2 regions of the Rhizobium sp. UBA1881 genome follow, and region 2 is predicted to be linked to the other one. Evidence: predicted binding sites of a transcription regulator. Region 2 holds the regulator's gene; the other holds the start of a gene.
The links. The regulator PhoB, encoded in region 2, activates phosphate uptake and scavenging genes when phosphate is short. The targets are predictions, from matches to a motif close to TGTCATNNANCTGTCAT.
Positions count from the first base shown of each region.

Region 1: the regulator PhoB is predicted to act here: its motif matches at 1,740-1,756, upstream of B3605_RS25550 (DUF1045 domain-containing protein).

Region 1 covers NZ_DDHH01000213.1:3,855-9,233, reverse strand. The annotation lists gene puuE (allantoinase PuuE) at 1-846, opposite strand, end outside; gene B3605_RS25550 (DUF1045 domain-containing protein) at 945-1,667, opposite strand; gene B3605_RS25545 (NAD(P)/FAD-dependent oxidoreductase) at 1,891-3,069, opposite strand; gene mnmD (tRNA (5-methylaminomethyl-2-thiouridine)(34)-methyltransferase MnmD) at 3,068-3,808, shown strand; gene B3605_RS25535 (response regulator) at 3,835-5,379, opposite strand, start outside.
Region 2 covers NZ_DDHH01000152.1:18,327-23,705, forward strand. The annotation lists gene argF (ornithine carbamoyltransferase) at 1-182, opposite strand, end outside; gene B3605_RS18270 (aspartate aminotransferase family protein) at 230-1,426, opposite strand; gene B3605_RS18275 (GcrA family cell cycle regulator) at 1,854-2,399, shown strand; gene phoB (phosphate regulon transcriptional regulator PhoB) at 2,482-3,165, opposite strand; gene phoU (phosphate signaling complex protein PhoU) at 3,202-3,915, opposite strand; gene pstB (phosphate ABC transporter ATP-binding protein PstB) at 3,959-4,774, opposite strand; gene pstA (phosphate ABC transporter permease PstA) at 4,789-5,379, opposite strand, start outside.

The DNA of each region.
Region 1 (5,379 bases), on a different contig from region 2:
GTCGAGCACATATTGCATGAAGCGCTTCAGCGCCGCCGCGCGGCCCGGGCGGCCGACAAGACGGCAATGCAGGCCGATCGACATCATCTTCGGGCTGCCCGCCTCTCCTTCTTCATAAAGCGTGTCGAAGGCATCCTTGAGATAGGTGAAGAACTGGTCGCCCGAATTGAAGCCCTGCGGCGTGGCAAAACGCATGTCGTTGGTTTCGAGCGTATAGGGGATGATCAGGAACGGTTTGCCGTCCACGCCCTTCACCCAGAAAGGCAGATCGTCGGCATAGCTGTCCGACGAGTAAAGAAAGCCGCCCTCTTCCTGCACCAGCCGCAGCGTATTGTCGGATGGTTTGCCCTGGTACATGCCGTAGGGCCGCTCGCCGGTGAGCTCCGTGTGCAGCCGCACGGCCTCGAGAATATGCTTGCGCTCCAGCTCTTCCTGGAAATCCTTGTATTCCAACCAGCGGTAGCCGTGGCTGGCGATTTCCCAGCCGGCTTCCTTCATCGCCGCCACCGCCTCGGGGTTGCGCGCCATCGCCTGCGTCACGCCATAGACGGTCGCCTGCACCTTGAGTTCGGTGAACATCCGCCAAAGCCGCCAGAAACCGGCCCGCGAGCCGTATTCATAGATCGATTCCATGTTGAGATTGCGCTGGCCGGGCCAGGCTGCCGCGCCGACGATCTCCGACAGCAGGTTTTCCGAGGCTGCGTCGCCATCCAGAATGCAGCTCTCGCCGCCCTCTTCGTAATTGATGACGAACTGCACGGCGATATTGGCGCCGCCGGGCCATTTCGGGTCGGGGGTGTTGCGGCCATAGCCGACGAGATTGCGCGGGTAAGTCTCGGATACCATGAAATCACCTTCCAGAAAGTCGGCGAACGGTAACACCTCAAGAGCGAATGTCGAGACGGAAACTGCGCAACAGAGTTTTGCCTTTATGGCACAACCGCTTAGGCCGGAACGGGAACCCGCTCGCGCCGCGCGCTAACCTTGCCCATGGGATGCAGCGAATGCACCCTGAACGGCCCGCCATTGCCCTCTTCGACCATCAGCGCCACGTTCGATATCTTCACCGGATCGATGAGAACCGGTTCGAAAACGCTGCGCAGCGAACGCTCGATGCGCGACATGTCGACCAGGCTGACCGGACCGGTCAAAGGCATGTGGAAGCGGAATTCGTCCATCACATGGGGGCATCCCCAGCGGTGCAGATTGGCGAACTGCGCCGCCGAAAGCCCATCCGGATCGCTGCGCTCGATATCGGCGTCGCTGAGCGGCGCGCGAAACTGGTCGAACTGCTGCACGATCGAGGACGCCAGATACTGGACGTTGTCGCAGGGCAGCGACGGCACCAGGCTGAAGATGCTACCGGTGCGCGCAACCTCGAGCCGAGGAATGGAAAACGGCGTCAGCGTGCCGCAGAAGCGCATCAGTTCCCGCAGGAGTTGCGGCTCCGACATCTCGGTCGCAAGCCGGAATGGTGCCTTCAGCGCGCCGTGAAAACCGTAGCGCCGCGGCACCGCCGTATGAAAGGCGACCTCGTGAATGCTGAGCCCGCGGATCGCCGTGGGCTCCACCATTTCGCCGGAAAACACGTTTCGGCCAAGCCAATTGGCAGCCGCGTGCGACAGCGGGTCATTCGCGGCAGGCGTGAAGCAGATGGCGTATCGCATGCAATTTTCTCCGTCGGCACCACGCGCGACTCGTCAGCGCGCCGCCGTTTTGCAAGCAGATAGGCGATTTGCATGACAGATTGACGAAGGATAGCGAGTGCTAATTCACGTTTAACGTGAATTGATGTTTATCTCGCGAAAGTGGCTGCTGATTTCAGGATTAAACAGCGCAAAACGGAAAAGCGTGAGCGAAACGGGAAGATTCAAGCGATCGCGAGGCACTTTAGCGTGAAGCGACGTGAATATGATTGATCAGGTGAAAGCTCTCGGGCACCGCAAACGGTATCGCGTTGCCAACAGACATGTGCACAACCGCCTCGGCCAGCCGGTGCGCGAGGCCGAAGCTGACCTTGAAGCCACCGGTCAGCGCCAGCAATCGCTCATGTTCGGGATGCGGGCCGATCATCGGATCGCGGTCGATCGCCTTCGGCCGCAGCCCGGCCCAGCGCTCGATAACGGGCGCGTCGTGCAGCAGAGGCACCAGCGCCCGTGCCTTCTCGACCAGAACATCCAGCTGCCCGTCAGTCGCAAAGGGTGCGTCGAAGCGGTTCTCGCTGGTGCTGCCGATCGCGACATGCCCGCCCTCATGCGCCACCACATAAAGCCCATCGCGGAAGATTGTCGGAAGGCCAGGATCGATATCGGCCTTCAGGAGCGCCGACTGGCCCTTCACCGGCTGCCCGAGCGGCTGTGTCAGCCCTGCCGTGCCGCGCGCCAGAAGCGGAAACGACTGGTAGCCGGCAGCAATGATGCAATGTCCGAAGGCAATCGCACCGGTATCGGTCTCGGCGATCCCGCGCTCGGCGTCGATGCCGCGAACGGCTGAATTCTCGATGATGCGGATATGTCCGGCGCGGCGGAGAAAGGCTGCGAGCACACCCGTCAGAGATCGCGGCGCCACACGGCCGGCCAGCGTGTCATGCACGAAGCCGCCCTCCATACCGGAAGCGTCCGGCCAGCCGGATACTGCGGGCGTATCGATCACATGCCAATGGAAGCGGCGCTCGCCGGCATGCCAGTGGCTGTCGGCATCGCCGGAATGCCCGAGCGCGATATCGCGCAGATGCGGCTTGGGCAGCGGGATCAGGCGGCCGGAGCGACGGTAGCCCGTTGAGAGTCCGGTCTCGGCCTCCAGCCGCGCCACTTCGGCCTCCAGCGCCACCAGCGCATCGAACTGAAACTGCTTCTTCGGGTTCCATTTATCCGGCATGTGCGGCATCAGCGCGCCGAGCAACCCGCCGCTCGCCCCGCCTCCAAGCACGCCGGCATCGATCAGCACCGCGTCGATCCCCATGCGCTCGGCGTGAACGGCGGCCCAAAGCCCCATGATGCCGCCGCCGACGATCAACAGTTCAGTGGACGATTGACCCGAGGGCAAGGCCGGACTATCGGCTGTTGACATGACAGACATCGATCCCGATCAGATTAATTTAGCACAGGCTGAGATGGCGAACCGGCCGCTTGAATGGCGCGACGGCGATATGCCCTATTCGCCGGCCTTTGGCGACCATTTTTATTGCCAGACCGACGGCCGCCTCGAATGCGGCCATGTCTTCCTCGCCGGAAACGGCCTGCCCGAGCGATGGGCCGAGGCGCAAAACTTCCTGATCGGCGAACTTGGTTTCGGCACCGGCCTGAACTTCGCCGAGACCTTCAGGAACTGGAAGCTGAAGCGCGCGGAAGGCCAGCATCTGCACTTCATGTCCTTCGAGCTCTACCCGATGCGGCGCGACGAGATCGACCGCGCGCTGTCGCACTGGCCGGAGATCGACGCCGAGCGCATCGCGCTGGTCTCGGCCTGGCCGGATATGCCCGAGGGCACCGTGTCGTTGAAGCTCGACGACCAGACCACGCTCAGCGTCGTCTGCGGCCGGGCGCTCGAAGGCGTAGCAGCCGCCGAGGCGGGTTTCGATGCCTGGTATCTGGATGGCTTTGCGCCTTCGCGCAATGCCGACATGTGGTCGCAGGAACTGATGACGCTCGTCTGTGAAAAGACGGTCCCTGGCGGCACCTTCGCCACCTACGCAGCGGCCGGCTTCGTCCGGCGCAATCTGGGCGCCGCGGGCTTTGTGGTCGAGCGTCGTCCGGGCTTTGCGGGCAAACGCGAAATGCTGTGCGGCGTCAAGCGCGCCGAAGGCTAGCCCCCTAGAGCTGGGCCAGCTCTAGACTAGCTCAGCGAAATCCCGCTGGCGCGGCCTTCCTTGCCGAGCCACAGCGCGATCTTTTCTTCCAGCAGCTCCGGGCTGATCGGCTTGGCCATGTAGTCGTCCATGCCGGCGTCGAGGCAAAGATCGCGGTCGGCGTCGAGCGCGTGCGCGGTGACGCCGATGATCGGCACCCGGTGTCCTTGCCCGCGCTCGAGCTCGCGGATGCGCCGCGCCGCGTCGTGGCCGTTCATCACGGGCATCGACACGTCCATCATGATGATGCGCGGCGTATAGGCTTCCCACGCCTCGACGGCCTCTTCGCCGTTCTTGACGACGAGGAAGTTGAGCCCCGTCGCCTGCAGGATTTGCGTGAAAACGATCTGGTTGACCTCGTTGTCTTCGGCGACGAGCACGTCGATGAAGGACGGCGGCGCTCTTTCGTTGAGAGCTTCCGGCAGTAATTCGGGTTCGAGCGGCGGCGCCTCGATGACGGGGCGCAGCGTCGGCGCCAGCCTGATCCGGTTGGTGCGCACGACATCGACGATGGTGTTGCGCAACACGTTGGCGCGGGCCGGCTTCATCAGATGCGCCTGGCCGTTCAGCGCCGCGAATTCCTTCTCGGTGCCGGAGATATCCATCGACGTCAGGAAGACGATCGGCAGGTCGGCGAAGCGTTCGTCGGCGCGCAACAGGCGGGCGATATCGGCTCCGTTCATGCCGGGAATCTGGTAGTCGAGCACCAGCGCATCGATCGAAACGCCAAGTGCGGATGCTTCCTCGAGAATGGCGAGCCCCTCGACGCCGTCTTCGGCGGCCGCGCCATCGAAGCCCCATTGCGTGAGCTGCTCGGTCAGGATCTGGCGGTTGACGGCGTTGTCGTCGATGACAAGCACGCGCGCGCCGCGCACATTGACCGGCAGCGGCCGCGGCTCGGCCCGCTTGGCGCCGACGGTAAACGGCAGGGTGACGGTGAAGACCGAGCCCTCGCCGACAGCGCTTTCGACCTCGATATAGCCGCCGAACAGATCGACGAGACCCGCCGTGATCGCCAGCCCCAGCCCGGTGCCTTCGTGGCGCCGCGTCGAGGAGGAATCGATCTGCGAGAACTTGCCGAAGATCTGGTCGAGCCGGTCCTTCGGCATGCCGATCCCGGTATCCTCGATGCGCAGCGTCGCCATGATCTCGTCGGCCGCACCGGCGACATAGCCGAGCTCGACCAGCACATGGCCCCGCTCGGTGAACTTGACGGCGTTACCCACAAGATTGGTGACGATCTGGCGAAAACGCCCGGCATCGCCGATGATGGCTGCAGGCAGGCCCGGCATGACGCGCACCAGAAGCTCGATGCTCTTTTCCGCCGCCAGCGACGACAAGAGCGTCACCACGTCCTCGACGGCCTCGATCGGATCGAAGGTCACGCGCCGCAGCGTCATCTGCCCGGAATCGATCTTCGAGAAGTCGAGGATGTCGTTGATGATGGTCATCAGCGCATTGCCGGACTTGGTGATGATATCGACGAAAGTCTTCTGGCGCGTATCGAGATTAGTCTTCGACAGCAGTTCCGC
Region 2 (5,379 bases):
AAGGAGACGCGCGTGCGGGTCGAGGGCTTTTCGAAGATCATCGCCAGCATCTTGCCTGCCAGCGGCTTGTCGCCCTGGCCGGCCTTGAAGGCCTGCTTGCGGGTCTTGGCGTCATCCATGATGACCCTGAGGTCGGAGGAGGTTACCGCGGAGAGATCGAGAAAGTGTTTTGGGGAAGCCATCTGTCCTTAACCTGTTACGCCCGCCATCCGGCCGGGCATCCATCCATTCAAGCCGTCTTCTTTGCCTTGGCGCGCACGCTCTCGGCGGCGCGTTCGAGACGCGCGAGGCCTTCGCGGGCTTCGTCAGCGGTGACGACGAGCGGAGGAAGCAAACGGATGACGTTGTCGCCGGCCGGAATGGCCAGCAGGTTGGCAGCGCGGATGGCCTGCAGGAGCTCAGTCGACGGAACGGCCGCCTTGACGCCGAGCATAAGGCCTTCGCCGCGGATGTCCTCGATCACATCGGGGAAACGATCCTTCAGCGATGCGAGGCCCTGACGGAAGACGAGCGCGACGTCATTGACGTGGCGCAGGAAGCCTTCCTCGAGGAGGACATCGAGCACGGCATTGCCGACGGCCATGGCGAGCGGGTTGCCGCCATAGGTCGAGCCATGGGTGCCGGCCTTCATGCCGGAGGCTGCTTCAGCTGTTGCAAGGCAGGCGCCGAGCGGGAAACCACCGCCGATGCCCTTGGCGACCGCCATGATGTCGGGCGTGACGCCGGACCATTCATGCGCGAAGAGCTTGCCGGTGCGGCCAACGCCGGACTGAACCTCGTCGAGGATCAGAAGCAGGCCGTGTTCGTCGCAGAGCTGGCGCAGCGCCTTCATGAATTCCGTGGTTGCCGGGCGGATACCGCCCTCGCCCTGTACCGGCTCGATCAGGATACCGGCCGTGGCATCGGTGATGGCGGCACGGACGGCTTCGATATCGCCGAAGGGCACCTGGTCGAAACCGGGCGTCTTGGGGCCGAAGCCTTCGAGATACTTTTCCTGGCCGCCGGCGGCGATCGTTGCCAGCGTGCGGCCGTGGAAGGCGCCTTCGAAGGTGATGATGTGGAAGCGCTCGGGATGGCCCTTCGAATACTGGTAGCGGCGCGCGGTCTTGATCGCGCACTCCAGAGCCTCGGCGCCGGAATTGGTGAAGAACACCTTATCCGCGAAGGTTGCATCCGTCAGCCGCTTGGCGAAGCGCTCCTGGCCGGGGATCTCGTAAATGTTGGAAAGGTGCCAGACCTTCTCGGCCTGATCCTTCAGCGCGCCGACGACGTGCGGGTGGCTATGGCCGACGGAGGTCACGGCAACGCCCGCGCCGAAATCGAGATATCGCTCACCAGTTTCGGTGATCAGCCACACGCCCTCTCCTCGCTCGAACCGCAGCGGGGCACGAGAGTAGGTATCATAAAGCGGCGCGGCTTCAGCCATGGCGCGATCTCCTGTCATTCGCTCAACAATGGCCCGGACTCCGGCTAAAAAGCGGGTGCCCGGAAATGAAAAATGCCGCCTTTCGGCGGCGAGGGGCACTATTGTCTTTTCGCAGTGCGATGTCAACAAAACTGAGCTTTTGTCGCATGCGTCAAGCAAGCATCGGGGCGCCGGCGAGCTATCAACAGCTAATGTTGCAGAAATGACTCTACCACCCAGCAAGTTGGGGAAAACCGAGAAATCGATTCGCCGCGATTCAACCGACTCTTGTCACGGAGTCGCCCTCACTCTAGGTTAAAACTCAATTACTAGACTGCATGCGGCGGAACTAGTCACCAAAATCGAGCAAGCGTTTCTTGGTCCGGACACGTCCGCGCCATGGGTGAAGGATTCTGCCTACACCAACGCAATAAGGCGGAGACAGGGCATGAACTGGACAGACGAGCGCGTTGAGAGACTGAAGAAGCTTTGGGCCGAAGGCCTGAGCGCCAGCCAGATTGCGGCACAACTTGGCGGTGTAAGCCGCAACGCCGTCATCGGCAAGGTCCACCGCCTGAACCTGCCTGGCCGCGCCAAGGCCGGCGGCACGACCACGGCGACGCGGGCACCGAAGCGCCCGGCGGTTTCGACCCCGCGCCCCGCCAACAGCTTCAATTCCGCACGCATCTCGCCAAGCCGCGCCGTTGCCCGCCCGCAGGGCGCAGTGGCTCTCAAGGAAGAGATGGACATCGATGCGATCGAGGAAGTCCGTTACCGTCCGGCTTCCAACGTTGTCGTTCCGATCTCGCGCCGCCTAGGCCTCACGGAACTGACCGAGCGTACGTGCAAGTGGCCGGTCGGCGATCCGCTGACGGATGACTTCCACTTCTGCGGCTGCGAGTCCCCTGACAACTCGCCGTACTGCACCTATCACCAGCGCATGGCCTACCAGCCGGTCAACGAGCGCCGCAAGGCCGCCAACCGGGTCGCATGACCCGGAAAGCCGGATAAGGAACACAAGAAAACGGGCCCTCGCGGGGCCCGTTTTTCGTTGGACCGGATGAAATGGAAGCGTCTTACGCTTCCATCGAATAACCAGCGCCGCGAACGGTGCGGATGACATCCTGCATGTTCGAGAAGTTGAGCGCCTTGCGCAGGCGGCCGACGTGAACGTCGACGGTGCGCTCGTCGACATAGATGTCATGGCCCCAGACGCCATCGAGCAGCTGCGAGCGGGAGAAGACGCGGCCCGGCGACGACATCAAGAATTCCAGTAGGCGGAATTCGGTCGGTCCGAGGCGGACTTCGCGGCTCTTGCGGTGAACGCGGTGGGTTTCGCGATCGAGTTCGATATCGCCGCACTTCAGCAGCGAGGACAGCACTTCCGGCTTGGCGCGGCGCAGCATCGCCTTGACGCGGGCAACGAGCTCAGGTGTCGAGAACGGCTTGACGACATAGTCGTCGGCGCCGGTCGACAGGCCGCGAACACGTTCGCTTTCCTCGCCACGGGCGGTCAGCATGATGATCGGCAGGCGCTCCGTCTCCGGGCGCATGCGCAGGCGACGGCAGAGCTCGATGCCGGATACGCCGGGCAGCATCCAATCGAGGATCAAAAGGTCAGGCGTGCGTTCCTGCAGCCGGATCTCGGCCTCGTCACCGCGAAGGATGGTATCGACTTCGAAGCCTTCGGCCTCAAGGTTATAGCGAAGAAGCACGCTCAGTGCTTCTTCGTCTTCAACGACTGCTACTCTTGGGATCATTCGTCTCGGTCTCCTGGGGGCGTGGGTCCGGAACGCTTATTCCGTGACCGCGCCGACGGTGTTGGCGGTGTCGTCCTTCGGACGCTCGCCTTCCGGCTGGGCGCCGGTAGCCATGTAGTAGATGGTCTCTGCGATGTTGGTGGCGTGGTCGCCGATGCGCTCGATGTTCTTGGCGCAGAACAGGAGATGCGTGCAGCTGGTGATGTTGCGCGGATCTTCCATCATGTAGGTCAGCATCTCGCGGAACAGCGAGGTGTACATCGCGTCGATTTCCTCGTCGCGCTCTCGGATCGACTTGGCACGATCTGCAACGCGGCTGGTGTAGACGTCGAGAACCTCCTTGAGCTGGACGAGTGCCAGTTCGGAGAGATGCTCGAGGCCACGGGCGAGCTTGCGCGGAACGCCGGTGCTCTGAACAGCGATGACGCGCTTGGCGGTGTTCTTGCCGAGATCGCCGACGCGCTCGAGATCGGCCGCGATGCGGATCGAACCCATGATTTCGCGAAGGTCGGCGGCCATCGGCTGGCGGCGGGCGATGGTGATGATCGCCTTTTCGCCGATCTCGCGCTCGGCGTGATCGAGGATCACGTCGTCGGAGATGACCTTCTGGGCGAGCGAAGTGTCGCCGTTGACGAGCGCGCGAACAGCGTCGCCGACCATCTGTTCCGCGAGGCCGCCCATTTCGGATATGCGGCGCGTCAGGAACTTGAGATCATCGTCGTAGGCGGAATAGATATGTGTCGATGCCATGGGGCTTATCCTTGAATGTCCTGAGGTTTACCGGTTTCGGAGATCAGCCGAAGCGGCCCATGATGTAATCCTGGGTGCGCGGATCATCCGGGTTGGTGAACATCTTGTCGGTATCGTTCTCCTCGACGAGGTTGCCGAGGTGGAACATGGCGGTGCGCTGCGAAACGCGGGCTGCCTGCTGCATCGAGTGCGTGACGATGACGATCGTGTAGGCTTCGCGCAGCTCGTGGATGAGCTCCTCGACCTTGGCGGTCGCGATCGGGTCGAGCGCCGAGCAGGGCTCGTCCATCAGGATGACTTCGGGGCTGACGGCAATCGCACGCGCGATGCACAGACGCTGCTGCTGGCCGCCCGAAAGGCCGGTGCCGCCTTCATGCACGCGGTCCTTGACTTCGTTCCACAGGCCGGCGCGCTGCAGGCTCTGCTCGACGATGACGTCCATGTCGGCCTTCGCCTTGGCGAGACCGTGGATGCGCGGGCCGTAGGCGACGTTTTCGTAGATCGACTTCGGGAACGGGTTCGGCTTCTGGAACACCATGCCGACGCGGGCGCGCAGTTCGACGACGTCGATATCCGGATCGTAGATATCATCGCCATCGAGCGTGATCTTGCCGGTGACGCGGCAGTTGTCGATCGTGTCGTTCATGCGGTTCAGGCTGCGCAGGAAGGTGGACTTGCCGCAGCCCGACGGACCGATGAGAGCCGTCACGGTGTTTTCGCGGATGTTCAGCTTCACGTCGAAAAGCGCGCGCTTTTCGCCGTAATAAACCGAGACGTCCTGGCCGATCATTTTATACGGAATGGTATTCATCTTCTGGTCTAGCGCCTTCTCAACTGCTGCTTCCGTCAACATGTTCATGATGTTTACTCCGTTTACCAGCGGCGCTCAAAGCGACGACGCAAGAGGATGGCTCCGAGGTTCATGACGATCAGGAACAGGAGCAGGACGATGATGGCGCCAGACGTGCGCTCGACAAAGGCGCGTTCGGCTTCGTTTGCCCACATGTAAACCTGCACTGGCAGAGCCGTGGAGGGATCCATCGGGGTGGCAGGCGCATTGGCAACGAAGGCGACCATGCCGATCAGGAGCAGCGGCGCGGTTTCACCGAGCGCGTGCGCCAGACCGATGATGGTGCCGGTCAGGATGCCAGGCATTGCCAGCGGCAGAACGTGGTGGAACACCATCTGCATCTTCGAAGCCCCGAGGCCGAGAGCGGCCGCGCGGATCGAAGGGGGCACAGCGCGCAGTGCCGCGCGGGTGGCGATGATGATGGTCGGCAGCGTCATCAGCGTCAGCACCAGACCGCCGACCAGCGACGCGGAGCGCGGCAGGCCTGCGAAGTTGATGAAGACGGCGAGACCGAGCAGACCGTAGACGATCGAAGGAACGGCCGCGAGGTTGTTGATGTTGACCTCGATCAGGTCGGTCAGCTTGTTCTTCGGCGCGAACTCTTCGAGATAGAT